Regions from separate parts of the Microbacterium sp. R86528 genome, predicted to be linked through region 1. Evidence: predicted binding sites of a transcription regulator. Region 1 holds the regulator's gene; each other region holds the start of a gene.
The links. The regulator LexA, encoded in region 1, represses DNA repair genes until DNA is damaged. The targets are predictions, from matches to a motif close to TCGAACANNTGTTCGA.

Region 2: the regulator LexA is predicted to act here: its motif matches at 1,753-1,768, upstream of SJY18_RS09690 (Rv2578c family radical SAM protein).
Region 3: the regulator LexA is predicted to act here: its motif matches at 976-991, upstream of SJY18_RS13555 (DUF222 domain-containing protein).
Region 4: the regulator LexA is predicted to act here: its motif matches at 2,211-2,226, upstream of SJY18_RS06820 (DUF222 domain-containing protein).

What each region holds. Positions count from the first base shown of each region.
Region 1 covers NZ_CP138996.1:920,626-925,917, forward strand. Annotated here, with positions in the region: gene priA (bifunctional 1-(5-phosphoribosyl)-5-((5-phosphoribosylamino)methylideneamino)imidazole-4-carboxamide isomerase/phosphoribosylanthranilate isomerase PriA) at 1-525, opposite strand, end outside; gene hisH (imidazole glycerol phosphate synthase subunit HisH) at 580-1,230, opposite strand; gene hisB (imidazoleglycerol-phosphate dehydratase HisB) at 1,227-1,847, opposite strand; gene SJY18_RS04540 (histidinol-phosphate transaminase) at 1,844-2,938, opposite strand; gene SJY18_RS04545 (LysM peptidoglycan-binding domain-containing protein) at 2,953-3,345, opposite strand; gene lexA (transcriptional repressor LexA) at 3,630-4,310, shown strand; gene SJY18_RS04555 (hypothetical protein) at 4,357-5,292, shown strand, end outside.
Region 2 covers NZ_CP138996.1:2,087,599-2,092,890, reverse strand. Annotated here, with positions in the region: gene SJY18_RS09700 (acyl-CoA dehydrogenase family protein) at 1-459, opposite strand, end outside; gene SJY18_RS09695 (M15 family metallopeptidase) at 620-1,657, opposite strand; gene SJY18_RS09690 (Rv2578c family radical SAM protein) at 1,777-2,838, shown strand; gene SJY18_RS09685 (DEAD/DEAH box helicase) at 2,897-4,978, opposite strand; gene SJY18_RS09680 (antibiotic biosynthesis monooxygenase) at 5,273-5,292, shown strand, end outside.
Region 3 covers NZ_CP138996.1:2,922,291-2,927,582, reverse strand. Annotated here, with positions in the region: gene SJY18_RS13555 (DUF222 domain-containing protein) at 1-954, opposite strand, end outside; partial or broken gene SJY18_RS13550 (restriction endonuclease) at 1,174-1,767, opposite strand; gene SJY18_RS13545 (hypothetical protein) at 1,757-2,095, opposite strand; gene SJY18_RS13540 (hypothetical protein) at 2,447-3,463, opposite strand; gene SJY18_RS13535 (metallophosphoesterase family protein) at 3,590-4,252, opposite strand; gene SJY18_RS13530 (hypothetical protein) at 4,249-5,016, opposite strand; gene SJY18_RS13525 (hypothetical protein) at 5,289-5,292, shown strand, end outside.
Region 4 covers NZ_CP138996.1:1,445,050-1,450,341, forward strand. Annotated here, with positions in the region: gene SJY18_RS06810 (alpha/beta fold hydrolase) at 1-272, opposite strand, end outside; gene SJY18_RS06815 (thiamine pyrophosphate-requiring protein) at 269-2,086, opposite strand; gene SJY18_RS06820 (DUF222 domain-containing protein) at 2,237-3,520, shown strand; gene SJY18_RS06825 (hypothetical protein) at 4,001-5,292, shown strand, end outside.

The DNA of each region.
Region 1 (5,292 bases):
CACGTCGGTGACGACGTAGCGGCTGCAACCTGCCTCTTCGAGGCGATCGAGCACCGTCCACAGATCGCCACCTTCGCGCGTCCAGCCGCGCGCCGCGAGGGTCGTTCCACGCACATCGAGCCCCACTGCGATCGCGTCGCCGTAGCGACTGATCGCGTCGGCTGCCCACTCGGGGTTTTCGAGCGCGGCCGTGCCGAGGTTGATGCGCGCTGCGCCGCTCTCGAGGGCCGCTTCGAGGGTGCGATCGTCTCGAATTCCGCCGGATACCTCGACCTGCACGCCTCTGACCTGCTTGATCACCTTGCGGATGATCGCAGTATTCGTGCCGCGACCGAATGCGGCGTCGAGGTCGACCAGGTGAATCCAGTCGGCACCGCTGCGTGCCCACTCGAGGGCGGCATCCACGGGGTCGCCGTAGCTGGTCTCGCTGCCGGCCTCCCCCTGGGTAAGACGCACGGCTTTGCCACCGGCAACGTCAACAGCGGGCAACAGGATCAACTCGGGTGTTGACGAGAAATCGTTCATGGCTCCTTGTGCGGGAAAATCGCGGAGGCATTTACCTGCGCAGACGGCACGATTTCAGAGGGTAGTCCTGCTGAGCCCGTCGAGCCAATTGGAGAGCAATTGGATGCCTGCATCGCCCGACTTCTCCGGGTGGAACTGGGTCGCAGAAAGCGGCCCGTTCTCCACCGCGGCAAGGAACGGCGCCCCATAGTCACACCAGGTCAAGGTGGGTTTCGGAAACGGCGGTTGCACGTCGAGCGTCCACTCTTGCGCGGCAAACGAGTGCACGAAATAGAAGCGCTCGTCTTCGATGCCCCGAAACAGCCGCGTCCCCTCATCAGGAGTGACAGTGTTCCACCCCATGTGTGGCAGCACGGGGGCGTCTAACTCGGTTACCGCACCGGGCCACTCCCCTAAGCCCTCGGAGTCGGCCCCTCGCTCGACGCCGTGTTCGAACAACACCTGCATTCCGACGCAGATCCCAAGTACAGGACGCCCTCCGGCGAGCCGACGACCGATCAGCTCGTCGCTGCGGGTCGCGCGAAGTGCGTTCGCTACGGCGCTGAACGCCCCGACCCCGGGCACAAGCAATCCGTCCGCTTCGAGCACGAGGGAACGGTCCGACGTCAGCCGTGCGTCTGCACCCGCAGCGTCCAGCGCTTTCACCGCGGAGTGAACGTTGCCCGACCCGTAGTCGAGCACTGCAACCACCGGCTTCGAAGTCACAGAGCGCCCTTCGTGCTGGGAATACCATCGACGAGCGGGTCCAGAGCCTTGGCCTGGCGAAAAGCGCGCGCGAAAGCCTTATATTCCGCTTCGGCGATGTGGTGTGGGTCACGCCCCGAGATAACCCGAACGTGTACGGTCAACGCCGCTTGGAACGAGATCGCTTCGAAGGTGTGGCGCACGAGTGAGCCGGTGAAGTGGCCGCCGATGAGGTGGTGCTCAAATCCGACGGGCTCGCCGGTGTGCACCAGGTAGGGGCGGCCGCTGACGTCGACAACCGCTTGCGCCAGCGCCTCGTCGAGCGGAACGAGTGCATCGCCGTAGCGAGAAATTCCGGACTTGTCTCCGAGTGCCTGGCGAATTGCTTGCCCGAGCACGATCGATATGTCTTCGACCGTGTGGTGTGCGTCGATGTCAGTGTCGCCTGATGCGCGCACGGTGAGATCGGTGAGCGAGTGCTTGGCGAACGCCGTCAGCATGTGGTCGAAGAAGGGCACGGTCGTATCGATGTGACTGCGGCCGTTCCCATCGAGGTTGAGTTCGAGCTCAACGGATGACTCGCTCGTGGAGCGCCGGATGGATGCCGTGCGTGGGGCGCGAGAAGTAGCTTCGGTCATGACGCTGATCCTATCGACGCCAACGCGTCCAAGAACGCGGTGGTCTCTTCTTCGGTGCCGGCCGAAACTCTCAGGTGGTGAGGGATCCCGACGTCGCGAATCAAAACGCCACGGTCGTAGAGCGACTGCCATAGGGCTGCGGGATCAGCGACATCGCCAAACAGAACGAAATTCGACCAGGATTCGTAGGGGCGATACCCGAGTGCTTCGATGGTCGCTGAGATTCGATCCCGCTGCGCAACGATCTCATCAACCATCTGCAGCATCGTCGGTGCGTGACGAAGCGCCGCACTCGCGGCTGCTTGAGTAAGAGCGCTCAAGTGATAAGGCAACCGAACCAGCCGCAACGCATCGACGACGGCAGGGTCAGCGGCGAGGTAGCCGACCCGAGCACCTGCAAAAGCAAACGCTTTGCTCATCGTGCGCGAAACGATGAGCCTCTCCCGACCGGGGAGCAGCGTAAGCGCAGAGCGCTCCCCTTGCGGCGCGAACTCGTGATACGCCTCATCGACCACGACGATGCCGGTTGACGCCTCGTACACCGCCTCGATCACATCGAGACTCACGGGTGTGCCCGTGGGATTGTTCGGCGAACAAAGAAAGACAACGTCAGGTTGCGCCTCGCGCACCTGAACGGCGGCGTCGGTCGCCGAAATCGAATAGTCCACCTCCCGCCTGCCCGCGAGCCAAGTCGCCCCGACGGCTTGACTGAGCAGCGGATACATCGAATACGTCGGCGCAAAACCGAAGGTCTTGCGCCCCGGACCAGCGAAGGCTTGGAGAACGTGCTGCAGCACCTCGTTGGAACCGTTCGCTGCCCAGATGTTCTCGGCTGTCAATCCGTGACCGAGATAGTCCGCGAAACCTTCTCTCAATGCGACAAAATCGCGATCGGGATAACGATTCACTTCGCGCAGTGCTAACGCGATCGAGTCCATGATGTCGTCCGCGACCTCTTGCGGCACGGGATGGGTGTTTTCGTTCACATTCAGCGCTATCGGCAACGGCGCCTGCGGTGCACCATAGGGCGTCAAGCCGCGTAAATCATCGCGGAGGGGCAGATCTTCCAGACGTACACTCACTCGGCCCATCGTAGGCCGTGTGGCTAGGAGCCGGATGAGTATTCAGCCGGTACCGCCAGTCGCTGACCGACAAGAACGTTGGCACTGTCGAGGGCATTCAACCGCACGATGGCATCAACCACGTCGCGCGGGTCTGCCGCCGGGGCCACCTCTTCGGCGATGGACCAGAGCGAGTCGCCGGTTCCGACGGTCACGCTCTCGTAAGAGATCGACGCCACGCCGGAATCTCGAGACGCCATTGCCGCACCGCCACTGATGACCGCGATACTCAAAGCGATCACGAGCGGCAATGCCGCCATGGCAGCGAACACTCGCCGTCCACGCACGGTCAACCGCAGCTTGGTGGGCTGGCTCGACGTTCGCGGCGCTGAGACTGACGCGGTCGGCGAAAAGGCTGTGATGGCGATAGTAGTCATGGCGGGTCTCCTCGACTCAGGAAGATTCGACTGGTGGAAGATTCGCAGGAGCGGATCGACCAAGTGGTCATGATGTGAATCTATATTCCGAACGTATCTTCGATCTAATTGGGTGTCAAGTGCCGTTTCTGATTTGCGACTCTCGAACGCGACACGCGCATGTGCTCGTGCGTTCGGGGGCTAAATCCGGATACGGTTTCGATAGGAGAACCCCACCACGACCCTCCGACATTCGAAGACCGATGCTGGTCACGGCTGCCGGAGAAACCAGACAGGAGCCGAAGATGAGCGATGCGAGTGGGCGCGAGAAGCCGCAAACCCGTCGGCGCAAGAGCCTCAGCGACAAGCAGATGGCGATCCTCGAAGTTATCCAGCGTGCGATCGCGCGCAACGGGTATCCGCCGAGCATGCGGGAAATCGGCGACGCCGTCGGCCTGAAATCGCTCTCTAGCGTCACCCACCAGCTCAACCAGCTGGAGTTGAGCGGATACCTGCGTCGCGATGCCGGAAAGACCCGCGCGATGGAAGTGCTCATCGACCTGCCCGGCACCGCCACCGAGAATCCCGCCGACAGCGCACCTACTGTCGGTGACGCCGCGATGGTTCCGCTGGTCGGGCGCATCGCGGCAGGCGTGCCGATCACCGCCGAACAGCACGTCGAAGAGATCTTCCCTCTTCCTCGTCAGCTCGTCGGCAAGGGCGAGCTGTTCATGCTCAAGGTTTCAGGCGACTCGATGATCGATGCCGCCATCTGCGACGGCGACTGGGTAGTCGTGCGCTCGCAGAACGTTGCAGACAATGGCGACATCGTTGCCGCCATGCTGGACGATGAGGCAACCGTCAAAACCTTTCGTCAGCGAGACGGCCACACGTGGCTGCTGCCACGCAACTCCGCGTTCGAACCGATTTTGGGCGACGATGCCGTCGTTCTCGGCAAAGTGGTTGCGGTGTTACGCGCTGTCTAACCCCCTCCACTAGTCTGGCGTCACCAAGATTCTTAGGGGGCACGCCATGGCATCAGAGGTCGAGAAGCTACGCGCTGAGTTAGAGGAGTTGCGTCAAGAGAACGCAGCTCTCAAGACAGCATCATCAGAACCCGTTGCCACGGGGCCGGCGAAGCCTGCCAGGTCGCGAGCGGGATGGTGGCGCGCTGCGCTGTCGGCCTTTTGCATCATCCTCGCCGGCTTCATGGTGCCGGTGTCGGTCGTGGCCAGCTGGGCGCGCGTGGAACTCGTCAGCGAAGATGCTTTCGTTGCCACCTTTGCACCACTCGCCGATGACCCAGGCGTGCAGGCTCTGATCATCGATGAAGCGGTCACCGCCATCGATGCCTCGATCGACGTCGAGACCTACACCGATAGCTTGTTCGACGGGATCGCGACCCTCGACCTTCCGCCTGCCGCGCTCACCGCGCTTGATCTGCTTCGTGCCCCGGCAGCATCCGGCGTCGAGAGCCTGATAGAGACCGGGGTGACGAGAGCCGTCGAATCAGACGCGTTCGCGAACGTATGGCGTACGGCTCTGGTAGCGAGCCACCGTGCATTGATAGCGACCGCCACGGCAGACGATACTGATGGCGTCGTCACGATCGCCAACGATGGCACCCTCGCCATTCAGCTCGGTCCCATCGTCGAAGAGCTCAAGTCGCAGATGATCGACCAGGGAATCGGTGTCGCAAGTTTGATTCCCGCGATTTCGACCTCAATCGATATCGTGCAAAGCGATGCACTGGTGTTGGTAGGCACCATATATGCGATCGCTGTCGCAGTGGGCTGGTGGCTGCCGGTGATCTGCCTCGCGCTCTTCGCGATCGGCATTGCGCTTGCCCGCCATCGCTCGGTCGCAGTGCTGGGCACGGGCATCGCGATTGCGATCGGCTCTGGCCTTCTCGCCGCCGGGTTCGCCGGCGCAAATGCCGTGCTGGACCTCAACGCCTCTGCCGTGGGC
Region 2 (5,292 bases), 1.2 Mb from region 1:
GTAGCCACCGTCAACCTTCTTGGCGGTCGTACTCGCACCGCGCAGGTCGCTGCCTGCGCCAGGCTCCGTCATGGCAAGAGCGCCGAGAACCTCACCGGTCGCCATGCGGGGCAGCCACTTCTCTTTCTGCTCCTGCGTGCCCATGTGCACGATATAGGGAACCGCAAGGTCGTCCTGAATGCCGAACGCGCCCGCGAGGGAACCGGCGCCAGCACCGATGACTTCTTCGTTCACGATCGTGCGGAACCGGTAGTCCTGCAGCATTCCCGCGCCGCCGAACTCTTCGGGCACCGAGAGGCCAATGAGGCCTGACTCGCCCGCGGCGAGCATGGTTTCGCGGTCGATCTCGCCCGCCGCATCCCAACGCTCACGCGCTTCGGTCGTTGCGTATCGCTTGACGAACTCTTTGACGACGTCGCGGAATGCTTCGTGGTCCTCGTCGTAAATGTCGCGCTTCATGTGCGCCTCCCTCTCGTCTTTGAGGAGCTGAGCCCGACGCGTCGCGCCTCTGCAGCCCGTCACTGATCTTACTCCTGTGTGAGATTGCGTCTAGTGTGAGCTGACACTGAGTTTCAGATTGATCTCAGCATGACGGATGCTGATTGCACCGCTGGTGTCACTATTGCGGGTACGTCGGTGCGGCGTCTAGTCCGAAGAAGTCCTCCAGTGTGGAGTATCCGCCCGCGTGATATGCGGCAGCGAGCTCGTTGCCGACGTAGCGCAAGTGCCAAGGCTCGGGCGAATATCCGCTGATCTCGGTGAATCCTTCTTCGTAGCGCACTATCCAGCCGTAGCGCCACGACTCGGCCGCGACCCATTCACCCTGCGGCGTCGCTGCCAGCTCGTCGAGCGTGCCGCAGCCACCATCGCAGGCGACCACGTCGGCGGCGAGTCCCGTCTGGTGTTCGCTGTAACCGGGTCGGGCACTCACCATGTCAGCCCCCGCGACGCCCCGCGAATCCACCTGGGTGCCATAGGAACTCTGTTGCGTCGTGTAGGAGCGGTATGCGCTCTGAAGCGCGATCACGCCGGCACCATCCCCTGCCGCGGCGGCTGCCATCTCAGAAAGCGCTGCTGCCGGATCGTTGCGCAGCTTGCCGCCCGAGATGCTCTGCACGCCCTCCGAGCCTGCGAGCGAACTGGGGGCGTAGTCGATCGGGTCGAGCGGTCGCGCCTTGTTGATCACTACCCATTGGCGCTCGGGATCGTCAAGCGAGAAGCAGTCGGCTCGCCCCGCGACGATGGCTGACCGCACGGCTTCGCCACCACCGGCCGCGATGATGGCGGCTTCGTCTTCGCCAGCGTCGAGCTTCGCGACGACCCCGTCTAGAGCGCAGATGTCGTCCGCGAGGGCGACGGCCCCATCGGTGGCAGCGGGAATCTCCTTGGCCGCGGCCGGCATCGGCACGTCGACGCTCGAGTCCTCATTCAACACGGGGTCGTGCGCGATCGCCGGACCCGAGAGCGCCGCAGTGACAGCGACCGCCGAACCGACCAGCAGCGAGGCAGCCACGATCGCCGCGAAACCGACGCCAATACGCGCGGCGCGGCGATCGCGAGCATGGCGTGGCGCAGACGCTTCGGCATCTAGCAGCGCGGACGCGCGCCGTTCGCGCCGCGACTGAGGTTCGCGTGGCGGCTGTTGCGTGCTGGTCACACTTTCTATTGTCACCCGCATTCATCACGATCCCCTGAACAGGCAGGCGGGTATCGAATAGTTTCTATCTCACCCGAGCCGCATTGACTTAACTATCGCAGCTATGTTCGACTGTTGCTATGAGATGGCAAGGGCAGCAATTGGGAACAGCGGATGCTTCAGCCCTGCCGGGCCTTGAGAGTCTGAACTCGCTGGTTCAGTCGGTCAGCACTCCCGAGTTCGCCGAGATGACCTTTCACGAGGTGCTCTGCAAATCAGCACTGAACCACGTTCCGGGCTCGTCCGCGATGCCTTTCGACTGGACGGTGAATCCATATCGCGGCTGCAGTCACGCCTGTTCATACTGTTTCGCACGAGGAACCCACGAGTACCTTGAGCTCGATGCGGGTCGCGACTTCGATTCGCAGATCATCGTCAAAGTCAATGTCGCCGATGTGCTGAGGCGTGAGCTCAACCGCTCCACGTGGCAACAAGAGCCGGTAATGCTCGGCACCAACACCGATCCCTACCAACGCGCCGAAGGTAAATACCAGCTCATGCCTGAGATTGCGAGTGCGCTCACTGAAGCGGGAACACCGTTCTCAATCCTGACGAAAGGGACGTTGCTTAGGCGTGATCTTCCGCTGCTCAAAGATGCCGCCGATTCGGTGCGCGTGTCGATCGCGCTGTCGATCGCCGTCTTCGATGATCAGCTGCAGAAACTGATCGAACCGGGCACTCCGAGCACGGCCGCACGACTGGCGACTGTGCGTGCCGCGGCCGACGCGGGCTTTCGTGTCACGGTCTTTCTGATGCCGATCATTCCGCACCTGACAGACTCGATCGCCGTGATCGATCATGCACTCCATGAGATCCGCGCCGCAGGCGCGGTGCGAGTCGTCTATGGCGCTTTGCACTTGCGCCCCGGAGCCAAACAGTGGTTCATGCAGTGGCTCGAGAATGAGCATCCAGAACTTGTATCGTCATATCTGGGCCTTTACCCGGGCGTTTCAGCCAACGCACCCAAGGGCTATCGCTCGTGGCTGGCAAAGCGGGTGCGCCCACTCATGCGGGTTCACGGCCTCGACGGCTACGCCGAAGACGATCACCCTAGAGGCGCACCTGTCTCGGGCCTCGCAGCACGCTCACGCGTTGTCACGACCAGCCGCGGGCGGGCCGCAGCCGGGGCGACGCTCTTCTAACTGCCAGACGCGAAGAAGCCCGCCCCGACAGGGACGGGCTTCTTCGGCTCAGCAAGAGTTATGCGTCGACGTTCGAGAGCTGGCGGTTGGCGAGCTCCTCGATAAGAGCATCGCCGGGGCGCACCTCATCGAACGGAGCATCGATCTCTGCACGATCCAGCAGGTCACTCATTCGGTTGCGGCGCTGGCGCGGAATCAGGGTGACGACGGTACCTGAGCGACCGGCACGACCCGTGCGGCCCGAGCGGTGGAGGTAGGTCTTGTACTCGTCAGGAGCGTCGGCTTGCACGACCAGATCGATGTCATCGACGTGGATGCCTCGGGCAGCGACATCGGTGGCGACGAGCACGTGCACTCGTCCCGAAGTCATGCGCTCAAGGTTGCGGGTGCGCTTGGCCTGGTTGAGGTCACCGTGCAGGGCAAGTGCGCGAATGCCGGCATCATCGAACTGCTCAGCCAGCATCTCGGCGTAGGCGCGGGTGCGAGTGAAGACGAGCGTCTTGCCTTCACGGTCGACGAGCGACGCCAGGATCTCCGCCTTGTTGCGATGGTCGATGACAAGCACTCGGTGGTCGATCGTGCCGGAGTCCTGGTCTTCACCAGCAACTTCGTAGACGGCGGGGTCAACGAGGAATTCGTCAACCAGGGCAGCGACCTCGCGGTCAAGCGTTGCCGAGAAGAGCAGCTTCTGGCTGCCCGGTGCGGTCTCGCGCAAGATGCGCTGCACCGGCTCCAGGAAGCCCAGCTCACACATGTGGTCACCCTCGTCGAGAACGGTGATCTGAATCTGCGAGAGGTCGAGCTTGCCCTGATTCATCAGGTCTTCGATACGACCCGGTGTGCCGATGATGATGTCGACACCCTTTTTGAGCGCACCTACCTGACGACCGGCGGGAACACCACCATAGATCTGAGTGGTGAACAGGCCCACACTGCGTGCGATCGGCTGAATGGTGCGGTCGATCTGCAGTGCGAGCTCGCGCGTCGGCGCCAAGATGAGCGCCTTCGGTGAACGACCGAACTCGCGACGCTGGCCCTTCTGCGAGCGCAACACACTCTCAACGAGCGGAGCGCCGAAGGCAATCGTCTTGCCAGAGCCGGTGCGTCCGCGCGCGAGCACGTCTTTGCCATTGAGGATCGGCTTGACCGTCGCCGCCTGAATCGGGAACGGCGCGCTCGCGCCCATTCCGGTCAACACCTGAACGATGTTTTCGCCGAGGCCGAGGTCACCGAACGAGACGTTGGCGACCAGCGCCGCTTGAATGGCCTTGCCCTGAAGTCGCTCGTGAACGACGTCTACGTGAGCCTCTTGAGCCGCTGAGCGCGACTTGGCGTTCCAGTCAGAGCGGGTGGGGTTGCTTTCGCGACGCGGGTCATCGCGACGCGGTCGGTCGCTGCTGCTCTGGCGCGCGCGGTCATCGTTGCGGTACGAGGGGCGTGCGTCGCCGAACGATCGACGGTTGTCGCGCTCGACACGATCTTGCGCGGGGCGGGCCGGGCGATCGTTGTCGTACGAACGAGTCGGGCGGTCGCCGCGGTCATCACGACGAGGAGCCTTGCTGTCATACGAACGAGTCGGACGATCACTGCGATCATCACGACGAGGAGCCTTGCTGTCATACGAACGAGTCGGGCGGTCGCCGCGGTCATCACGACGAGGAGCCTTGCTGTCATACGAACGAGTCGGACGATCACTGCGATCATCACGACGTGGCGACTTGTTGTCGTACGAACGGGCGGAACGATCATTGCGGTCGTCACGACGCGGTGCACGATCGTCATAAGAGCGCGCGGGGCGGTCGCCGCGGTCATCACGACGAGGAGCCTTGCTGTCATACGAACGATTCGGACGATCGCTACGGTCGTCACGACGCGGCCCACGGTCAGACCCGGCGTGGGTGCGGATGCCGCGCGCTTCGTCACGGCCGGCGCGCTCTTGCGCGTTCCAACGGCGCTTGGGCGCACCATCCGAAGATTCTGCGGGTCGGTGGCCGCGGTGACTCGGGCTCTTGCTTCCCTGGGTGCCGCTCGATGACTCGCCGGGGCGACGCTTGCGGTCCTGGTAGCTGGTGGTCGCGCCGTAGCGCGGTTCGAAATTCTTGGCGGGGCGACCGCCGGCAGGCTTCTTGCTCTTAGGCATGGTGGGTGTCCTTCTGGGTTGTTCTCTTGAGAACAGCGCTCCACAGATCGCGCACAAACGCTAGCCGCTTCGGCGGCACGGAGTATCCCGGACTATCGTCGGCCGGGGGCCATTCAACGTGATGGTCGTAAAGACGGAAGTGTCTAAACCATCGGCCCCTTGGACTCACAAACCCAAAACCCGCGCACGCCGCGGTGTCCAGAGCCGACCCCGAGAGCCTAGCGGAGGCACCTGAGAACTGGCTCTGCATCGCCGCGGACTGGCAGCGCACTCGCTGCGCGCAGAATAGTTGGCATGGCAGAACCCGAAGCCCA
Region 3 (5,292 bases), 980 kb from region 1:
CCCCAGCCCGGTGTCACGGGTGCCGATGTGGGCGACAGGGTCAGAAGCGAGGAGCAGGTCGGCCAGAAGGTCGGCGCGGATCGCGTCGAGGGTGCGACGCGCGTTGAGGAGTTCGTCGACGTGGGCGGTTGGGCGTTGCGCATCGTCAGTAGTTGCGCGTTTCGACTCATCGGCAGAGCCCCCTCGCTTCGCAGCACGCGCATCTTCGGCAGAGCCCTCTCGCTTCGCAGCACGCGCATCTTCGGCAGAGCTCTCTCGCGTGGCGGCACGCGCAGCTTCGCGTGCATCGCGAATCGCCTGTGCGTCGGCGTCAGCGACCTCGCGGGCCATCTGGGTGAGCCGATCATGGATGCCGTGGATGATGACGGCAGGCCCGGTGACCTGCAACTCGGCCATGCCGTCGTCAAGATCACGCACCTGCACGGCCCGAGAAGTCGCGGCCGCAACATGTCGTTCGCGGATCGTCTCGTTGAGAAACCACTGCGCACGCCGCTTTGCGACCGGTCGCAGTCGGGTGACGGTCTCGGCTTCGGCGTAGGGCAGAATGCTCGACTCGTACTCCGCGATCAGCTCGGGTTCGGTGATGCGGTCGCCTGCTTCAACGATCGCCTTCGCGTGGGCCAGCGAGATGCGCCCCGCGGCGAGCGCGGTGGTCGTCTCGGGAAACACGTCGACCATGCGCGCTGATTCACCGAGTTGCCGTTGCACGGTGCGGTCAGATACGCGTAATGCGGCAGCCAGTTCTGCCGCCACACTGCGGTGCGCAAAGTCTGCGTCAGATTGGGAGGCTTCAGCATCCGCCCACTCCTTTGCAATCGCCGCCGCCTCTGCGAGCGCACGAGCCTCACGTGCCTGCAACGACGCGATCTGGCGTCGAATGTCGACCACGTCGCCCACGACCGAAGCAATGCGCTCGGCCGCTATTTCGGCGGGAGCAGTAGCGGTGCGGGACATGCTTCAATGATGACAGGGGCCTCGGACATTCGTTCGAATGTCGGCATGGCGAGTGTGAAGAAGGGTGGATGCTGCGCCCCGGCGCGCAGCGCTGACGCGTGCCGAGTGGTCAACCATCGGCAGGCAATCACCGCCCGTGATGAAGCGGCCTGCCTACACTTCGGCCGCACCGGCGGCGACCTCACCGAGGCGGCAACCGCCGCCGGCTGCTGTCACGCCTCAGCTGTACCGCTGCACGGCAGCCCGAATAGCATCGGCGTGCTCGTAAATCTGGTCGAGCGACGTGAGCGGGTGCCGGCTTTCGTTCTTCGCTTCATCGAGAAGGCCAAGGTATTTCAGCTTGCCGTTGAAGTGCAGTCGTGCGATTGGTTTGCGGTTGTTGTCGTCGAGGAGGACTGCGAAGTAGCTCTTTGCGTCGCGTTGCGTGATTCGCTGGGGTTTGACCCCTCCGCACGCGATGGCCTTCACTATCTGATAACCCTCGAGTTCTTCGAGCGTGGTTTCAATCTCTGTGTCTCGATCAAGGTCTTCGGTGACGACGGGCTCACTCGTGACTGCTTCACCATTTACCTGAGCGCTCGCTGCTCCCAGTGCGCTCTTGAGTCTGTCGTTCACACTCTCGGTAAGGAACTGCTTCGACGCTTTCGCTACGAGCGCGGTGAATTGTGCTCGAACTTTCTGTGTGAAAGCGCCTTCGTACACACGCCCAGTGAAAAACTTGATCCACTCATCCGATGGCTCTTTGAATTGAGCAGCAATCTCACGCTTGAGCGCCCCCAGATACTTGAGCTCCTCGGCGGCGCTAATGAGCGTCAGTGGCGTCGCCCGGCGCGCACAGAAGCGTGGGCGTCGAGGAAGGTTCGACCGCCGCGAGCAGAACGAGATCCGGCATCACCTTGTGGTGCGCGCCGTCAGTGTGCAGCGGCTGCTGGCCAGCACCGACCACGGCACTCAGAGATTGCGGATGCGCCTCGTCGGCATCGACGACCGGCAGGGTGCTCAGCACTGACTCCCCTCGCCGGATTGGAACCGGCCTCCAGCCGAGCGCGCTGGCATCCTGGAGAAGCGTCCGAATATCTGCTCGCAGCGTCGCCCAGTCGTTCTGGATTGCTTCGACGGCACTTTCTTCCAGGGAGATCATCGCCCCGAGTCTCCCACACGCTTCCTGCGACGGCGGACGGCGCGGATGGTCGAACGGCTGGCCCGTCCGGCGCGGGTACGCGGCGCCCGTTGAGAGATCCGTTTGCGGGCGTCGCACGATTCAGGTACGTAGGCGGGCAGGGCCGTGCGTTGGTCCATATCACCGTCGATGCGGTGGTTCTAGTCGAATCCATCCGCGATCGTCGGGTGACGGCACACGGATGCGGGAAAGCTGGACGACGAAGGAGGAACCGTGGCCACGATACGGAACCGGGTCGTCGAGCGCCAAGCAGAACCTGACGCGTCGGACTCGGCCTTGAGGTTGTGCATCGACGCGTGGTCGAGCACGGGGCTAGCGGTCGAAGATTCGTACCGTGACAGCGAAATCATCGAGGCTGGCCTCGCGCGCGAGGTCCCGCTCCAGGCCACGAGGGTTCCGCAAGATCCCCTTGTGATCAAAGACCAGACAGATCAGGTGCCGCACCCCGTCGAGGGCTGAGTAGCGATCACGATCGACGATGAGCTCTTCGCCAAGCTTTCGGTCCGGGAGGCTAGTGCGCGTGAACTTGAGTTCGATGGCGAGCTCGAACTCCGGAAGCAAAAAGTCAACGCGTGAAGATCCACCGGCGTACTGCGGGCTGACGACCTCCGGTCGCACATCTTCGAAGAAGATGCGGAGAAGGGACCGGAAAAGATCCTGGCTGTCGTACTCATCGTTCACCTCAATCGTGGCTCTCGAATCGTGTCGATGGGCGAGTTCGCGCTCAACCAAAAGCATCCGGTCGCCCAAGCTCTGAACGACTTCCACGGCGTCCATCTGGGCGTCAGCGAACGTGAGCCGCCCGACGGAATTCGCTGTGAGCAGATCGCCTCGAACGAACGCGGCAAGTGCGACAGCCAAAAGGCTCGCTTTCTCGCCCGTGGAGTTCTCGCACGCTTTGAAGTTCTTGTCGCCGAATGCGTTGACCTCATCTTTTCCACTCATGAAGAACGGCATATACCAGCCGTTCAGCGAGAACAGGCTCCGCATCTTGGGATGGCGCGCGAAGTCGCTTCCGTAGCGCCCTTCGATCATGGCATCAAGATCGTAGAGGCGGTCGTCACTAAACACCGCTGGCGCATCGCTACCGAACAGGTATCGGTACCGAGCCAAAATGGCCGGAAATCCGTAAGAAGCATTGTTCATGTTCCAGTGGACCCAGCGAGCGTCACGGATGAGGTTGGCGTGGTCGAAGAATCGCTTCAGCATTTCCTTCTCGCGAGCGATTGGATCGTCGTTCTGCGCCGAATTCGCGATAGAGAACACCTCGGCGCTCGCCTCGCCGCTTGTATCAGAAATCTCGGCGAGACCAATTGCTGCGATTGCCAAGGGCCGATCCTGCACGTCGTAAAAACTCTCGCATGAGTAGTGAATACAGAGGACGCGCTCTCCCTTCGCGAGGGCTCGTGTGATCTCCGCCGTGGCTTGCCTTACGTCGGTCAAGGTCGCTCCTGTTCAGATTGAAACTACTTCGCGGTTCGGAAAGACGACAATCGATAGAGGTGCCCCCGGAACGGCGCCACAGCCCGAATCGACGCAGACGAACTTTTCCGACATGAACGGCCTGCCGTCTCGTTGTACATAGTGCCCGGCGACGACGAGCTTCGGGAGTATCACCCGTGGTTCGAAGAGACTGGGGTGGCTTCCAAGCACGAGGTCTTTCCTCATACGGCTGGCAGGTTGCGTGGGATCGATGCCGGCGTGAGCGATGACAACCTCGGGCGTCTCCCAACACACATCGAGCTCGTTCAGAAACCGTCGATGGGTCGTCGGGAACGAATTACGCATCTGCGAGAAGGGCTCGTCCGAGACGTTGCTCCCGATGTAGCTGTTGAGGGTAGTCAGGCCGCCGTGAGCTAGCAGCGACGAAGGCGACGCGCCATTGAGGAAGTCCAGGAGGGCAAGGTCGTGATTGCCAAGGAGGAAGCTCGCTCGGTCTCCCAAGTCGGACTTCAGCTCTACGAGTAGGTCCAAGACTTCCCGGGAGTGCGCACCGCGATTGACGTAGTCACCCACAAAAATTAGGTCTGCAGGCCAGTCGCTGATCCAGTCGATCGCGCGTTCCAGGGAATGGATCTCCCCATGAATATCGCCGATGACAGCAAATTCTGATTTCAAAACGGTGGCACCGAAAGAGCGCTGTACTCGATCTCTCCTCCACCGAGAACGGTGGTGAACAGCGCAGCTAGATCGGGCGTGTTGGAGTTTGCGACTGCGTACGCGACGATCGACCGAAAGTCCGTCCGGATCGCAATGGGCAACACCCTCGCTAGGAGCCCTGACAAGACAGCGACGTCCGCCAAAGAGAATTCGGTGCGACGGCGCCACTTGAGCACTTTCGCGAGTCCGGGAACACTCATGCGCTCGGCTGCGATGTCGACGTCGAAGCATGCGGCTCCGCCTTCGATGGCGATGATGTAGATCGCGGTCCGGAGCGCATACAGTCCCAACCTGGCTAACCCTGACGCGTAGCGATCGGCGTCCTCCGCTCTCGGATTCACCGCGCCAGCAACGATTGACAATTGCCGCCAGATTGGTTCGTAAGATGCCGGCTCACGGTACTGGTCAAGCGCGGTTTGAAGAGCGCCCGTGGAGTCCGAAATCGTGACGCCGTCGGTTCGAAGATGAAGGACGAAGAGACTGCCTCGCTGGCCCATCGCTCCGAGATGCGAGGGCGTGTACTGCGTCACGTTGATCTCGCCCACCGCGTATGGGGCGGGCGAGTCGGCCACTAATTCCAGGACATCGACGTCGGAGCCAGCTTCATTACCTTTTCGCGCATGGCTTCCGTACAGCATCGCGGCGATTCTCCGCTCAGCAGTCGGCCGCAGCGCCGCTTCGACCTCCATGGCCGAGACCGACGGCATGAGGATACTGGACATGTTTGAAGACTAGCCGTGCCCGACGACAAAGCCGGAGCACGACATCGCGTAGCAGCCAAGCGCGCGTAGCTCAGTGGCGTGTGGCTCTACTCGCGACCCTGCCCTATGGGCCCGCGCTCAGCACTCCGACCCGACAAGCGACATTCACAACACACGCGATGCTCGATGGCCAGCCTCCTTGTGCTACGACCGCCGTCAGATCGCAGGATCTAGATCAGAATCGCGGTGGAGCCCGGGATCCTGGGCGCCCGCGCATCCGCCAAACTGGTGCTATGC
Region 4 (5,292 bases), 520 kb from region 1:
TCGACGCCGTGCAGATAGCTCGAGATATCGTCGGCGTGACGGGCGAACGAGGCATCGGCATCGCGACGCCACGGGTCGCTCGCGCCATACCCCGGCCGCTCGGGCGCGATCACGCGCACTCCCCACTGCGTAGTGACGAGCGGATCGGGGTCGAACTCGCTCGCGCCGGGCGAGGGGTGACACAGCAGCACCAGTCGCCGAGCGACGGGGTCGCCGAGATCTGACATTCCCAGGCTGCGGCCGTCGCGCAGCGTGACCTGTCGCGCCGTCATCGGTCGCCAATATGCAGTGCGCCTTTGACCCGCTCCGCCGTCTGGGTGGCGAGCGCTTCAGCCGAATCGCGGATCACGTTCACCGCCGACGGGTCGCCTTTCAGCAGCGCCATGCCGGTATTCTTCGCGAACTCCGCGGTGATGTGGGGCGGCAGCGGCGGAACGTTCTTGCTGACGTAGGCGTCGATGAGCGTGACGCCGCGGTGCGCGAGAGCCGCTTCCATCGCGGTCGCGGCCTCATCGTCGCTCTTCACCCGAATGCCCTGAAACCCGACCAGTTCGGCCCAGCCGGCATAGTCGACCGACTCGACGTTCTGCGAGCCCTCCCACAGCGGGTTGGCGTCTTCAGTGCGCATCTCCCACGACACCTGCGCAAGGTCGTCGTTGTGCAACACGACGATGATCAGCTGCGGCGATTGCCACTGCTGCATGTACTTCTTGATCGTGATCAGTTCGTTCATGCCGAGCATCTGAAAGGCGCCGTCGCCGATCGTGCACACCACGGTGCGGTCAGAGTAGGCGAACTTCGCGGCGAGCGCGTAGGGCATCGCCGCCATCATCGTGGCGAGGCGGCCCGACAGATCTCCGCGCATGCCCTCGCGCAGCCGAATGTGGTGGCCATACCAATCGGCCGAGGTGCCCGCGTCGGCCGTGACAATCGCGCCGTGCGGCAGGCGCTCGTTGAGTTCGTAAAACACCCGGCGTGGGTTCACCCCGTCGGAGTAGTCCACCATCGCCTGCGCCTGCATCTCGCGCTCCCAGCCGACCATCTCTTCGGCGACCTTCTCTTGCCATGACAGGTCGGTCTTCTCGGTGAGCTGCGGAATCACGGCGCGCAGGGTCGAGGCGACATCACCCCAGAGGTTGAGTTCGGTGGGGTACCGCGTGCCCAGGTGCTCGGGACGCAGATCGACCTGCACCGCGCGCGCCTGGCCGGTCTCGGGCATGAACTCGCCGTAGGGGTAGTTCGTGCCGAGCATCACGAGCGTGTCGCATCGCTGCATCTGATGCAGGCTCGGCAGCGAACCCAGCAGCCCGAGTTGCTGCGTGTGATGGGCAACATCGGAGCTGATCACGTCTTTGCCGCGAAGCGCGGTGATGATGCCGGCACCCGCCAGTCGGGCGGCCTCGAGCACCTCTGCGGTGGCGCCCTGCGCGCCCGCGCCCACGAAGAACGTCACACGCTCACCCTCGTTGATGATCTTCGCCATGCGTGCGATCTCATCTGCGGGTGGTGTGATCTCGATAGATGCGGGCTTCGCGCTCGAGCGCGAGACCCAGTGCTCAGGTTGCGGAGCCTCGGCGTCAAGCGCCTGCACGTCGTGGGGCAGCACGATGACCGTGGGCTGGCGCCGCGCGATCGCGGTTCGAAACGCGGTGTCGACGACGACCTGCGCCTGTTGCGGAGTGGTCACCGTCTGCACGTAGGCGGCAACGTCGGCGAACACCCGCTCGAGGTTGTTCTCTTGCAGTGTGGCAGTGCCGGCCGAGGCGAGACCCTGCTGGCCGACGATGGCAACGACGGGCTGGTTGTCCATCTGCGCGTCATAAAGACCGTTCATCAGGTGGAATGCCCCGGGGCTCGAGGTGGCGATGCACACGCCCACCTCTCCGGTGAACTTGGCATGCGCGGTGGCCATGAGTGAGCAGAGCTCTTCGTGCGTGGGGCGGATGTACTCCAGCCCCTCGCCCGCTTTCTCGGCGCGCCCGAGGGCCCCGTCGAACTCTCCGATGCCGTCACCGGGGTAACCGAAGACCCGCGAGACACCCCATTCCTGCACTCGATCGATGATGAAGTCGCTGACTGTAGGCATGCCTCCAGTCAAGGCCGATGGCGAGCCGATTCCAAGCCACTTGACAGCGCTTGGGGGTGCGCTATCCTCCCCAACTCGGCTCTTTGAGCTCCTGTCCACAGCGACCACGCCACCAGGCCGAGTGTCGTAGGTATGTTCTAGTCTTTAGCTATGTCGATCGACAGTTCGAGCCCCACTCCCGAAGACGCCGAGCGCGCTGCGGATGGCATCGACGACGTGGTCGGCTTCGCCCAGCAGATCACGCAGATCGCGGCAGCTCAGCTCGAAGCTCTCGTCACAGTGCATCAGGTTTCATTGGCGGATGCTGCGCGGCACGGCCGCGAACTCACCGACGTCGTCGAGCGTGGCATTCGGCTTGAACTCGCTGCCGCATTGCGCGTCACCGAAACGGCAGCCAGCAACCTGTTGCATCTCGCCGATGCGGTCGTAGTGCGTTACCCGACGGTGCTCGACTCGATGCGCGCAGCGCGCATGACGCAGCAGCACGCCGAGATTCTGGTTGACGCCGTCGACAAGGCAGAGCCCGAGTTGCGCGATGACCTGCTGCCGCGGGCGATCACCCTCGCCGAGGCCGAGCCCGTGGGAACGTTTCGTCGCAAGGTGAACCGGCTGGTTGAGGTTGCGCGGTCGGTCACGTTGCCGCAGCGACACGAAGAAGCCCTTGAGCAACGGCGTGCGTACGTGTCGCCGGGCGATGACGGCATGGCCTGGCTGGCAATTCTGGCTCCTGCCGTTGAGGTTCACGCCGCATACGGGCGCGCAACCGCGATGGCCAAGGCGATGCTCGAGGCAGAGGGCGAACACCGCACCCTTGATCAGTTGCGGTCCGACGTGTTGTGCGACCTGCTCATTGACGGCGAGGTCACTGATGGCTCACCGGTCACGCGGGGCATTCGAGCGAACGTCACGGTGACTGTGCCCGCGCTCGCGTTGCTGGTCGACGACGAAGACGCTCGCGCAGCCGCCGGGCTCGCACCGGCCGAGGTCGAGGGCATCGGGCCTATCCCACTCGAGCGGGCGAAGCAGCTGTGCGGTGGAGACGGCGGGTGGATGCGGGTGCTCACCCACCCAGAGACCGGAATGGTTCTCTCGGTCGGGCGAGATCAATACCGACCACCCGCTTCGTTGAGGCGGTTGGTCAGGTGGCGAGCCGACAGATGCATGGCACCGGGGTGCGGACTCACCGCCGCCAGATGCGAAATCGACCATACGGTCGCATGGGAAGACGGCGGCGGCACCTCACTCGACAACCTGAGTCCGATCTGCCGAGGGCATCATCGCGTCAAGCATCATGGCGGCTGGACGGTCACCCAGATCGCCGACAGTGGCGGCGCGCTGCAGTGGACCTCGCCCACCGGGCGGGAGTATGACGTCTACCCCGAGCGCCGCGTGGTGGCGTTCCGCCCGAGCGACGAAGGCACCGCACCGTTCTAGCGGGCGCAGGGTCGTCGGTTGGTGAGTCGTCGGGGTGAGTCGTTCGGGCTGGCGCGGAGTCGCTTCCAGCTCGCGCTGAGCCGTTTCTGCTGAGCCGTTCGGGCTGGCGCAGCGTGCACGGGTGTTGCAGAGGGGTTCTGCTGTATCGATTCATTCGCGCGCTGCGGCGAATTTCGCGCCTCACCAGCGTAATTCTCGGCAGGGCACGAGCGTCATGGCGGAAAGCGCATCCCACCCGTAATTCCGGGTGCGTTTCACAATCGTTGCGAAACGTTTCTATTTTGTTTCCACTCGTGATGAGAACCATTTGCGCCGCTAGCTTGGACGAGCCAGCGTAGGCTCACCGCCGCTGGCACTGGGCGGGCGAGACGTCGGTTTGCTCCACTCCCCCTTCCCATCCCTCCCCCCAGGAGAACTGTGTTTCGCACGCGAATAACCAAAGCGGTCCTTGCCGCTGCCGCCTGTACAACCGTTGCATCCATGTTCGTCGCCCTGCCCGCGTCTGCGGCAGAGACCGGCGTCGTCGCCGAAGGCGACGACTGGACGATCACCGAAGTCGCCGGTGGCTACGAAGTAGTCAAAACCCTCGACGAGCCGCTCGAGATCACGGCCGACGTCCCCACCCTGTGGGCCGACGACCTCGACCTCGGGTTTGCCACCGAGTCCCTCGACGGCCTCACGCTCTCGGCAACCACCGCCGACCCCGAAGTCGTCAGCACCGACGACGTGCTGCAGGGCTGGGCAGGGCAGGGCAACCCAAGCGAATCAGTCGATGTCGACGTCGATACTTTCGCGATGAAGTCGCTGCTCGCTCCGCTCGCCGCTGAGGTACCCGAACTGGCCGCAGACCCGAGCGCCATGGGTGACTATGCGGTCGAGCGCCTCGACTACGACCTCGGCGACGAAGCTGTAGAGCTTTCGGGCTTCGACCGTCTCGGCGAAATGCGCGCCGCCGTGTTCATGCCCGAGGGCGCTACTGGCGAACTGCCCGTGGTTGTCTTCCTCCACGGTCGCCACTCCACCTGCGCCAACGGCACGCGCAACCCGCTCGCCTGGCCGTGTGGTGAAGACCAAGACGAGATCCCCAGCTACCTCGGCTACAACGACGCCGCAGAGATCCTCGCCAGCCAGGGCTACGCGGTTGTGTCGGTTTCGGCCAACGCGGTCAACGCGCTCGACGGTTCGCTCTCTGACGACACCGGTGCCCTTGCTCGTGGCCAGCTCGTCATCGACCACCTCGACCTGTTGCGTGACGCCAACGCGGGCACGTTCGTCTCCCCCGACGACGCTGTTGTTCCCGTCTCGGCATCGCTCGCGGGCCGCCTCGACCTCGACAACGTGGGCCTCATGGGCCACTCGCGCGGCGGCGAAGGAATCATGCGCGCAGCGGTGCTGAACGCTGAGCAAGACGAGCCCTTCGGCATCAACTCCGTGCTCCCGATCGCGCCGACCTCCTACAGCCGCATCGCGGTACCCGGAGTCATCACCGCGACCCTGCTTCCCTACTGCGATGGCGACGTCGAAGACCAGATGGGCCAGAAGTACATCAACGACTCGCGTCACTCGTACGACGACGACGTGCTTCGTTCATCGGTGCTGATCATGGGCACCAACCACAACTACTTCAACACCATCTGGACCCCGGGCCTGTACCCCTACAACGTGAGCGATGACTGGGGCATTTACGACCGCTCGCAGACTGACGCGACCTGCGGCTCGACCGTCTCAGACACTCGATTGGATGCTGCAGAGCAGTACGCCGTGGGCAACGC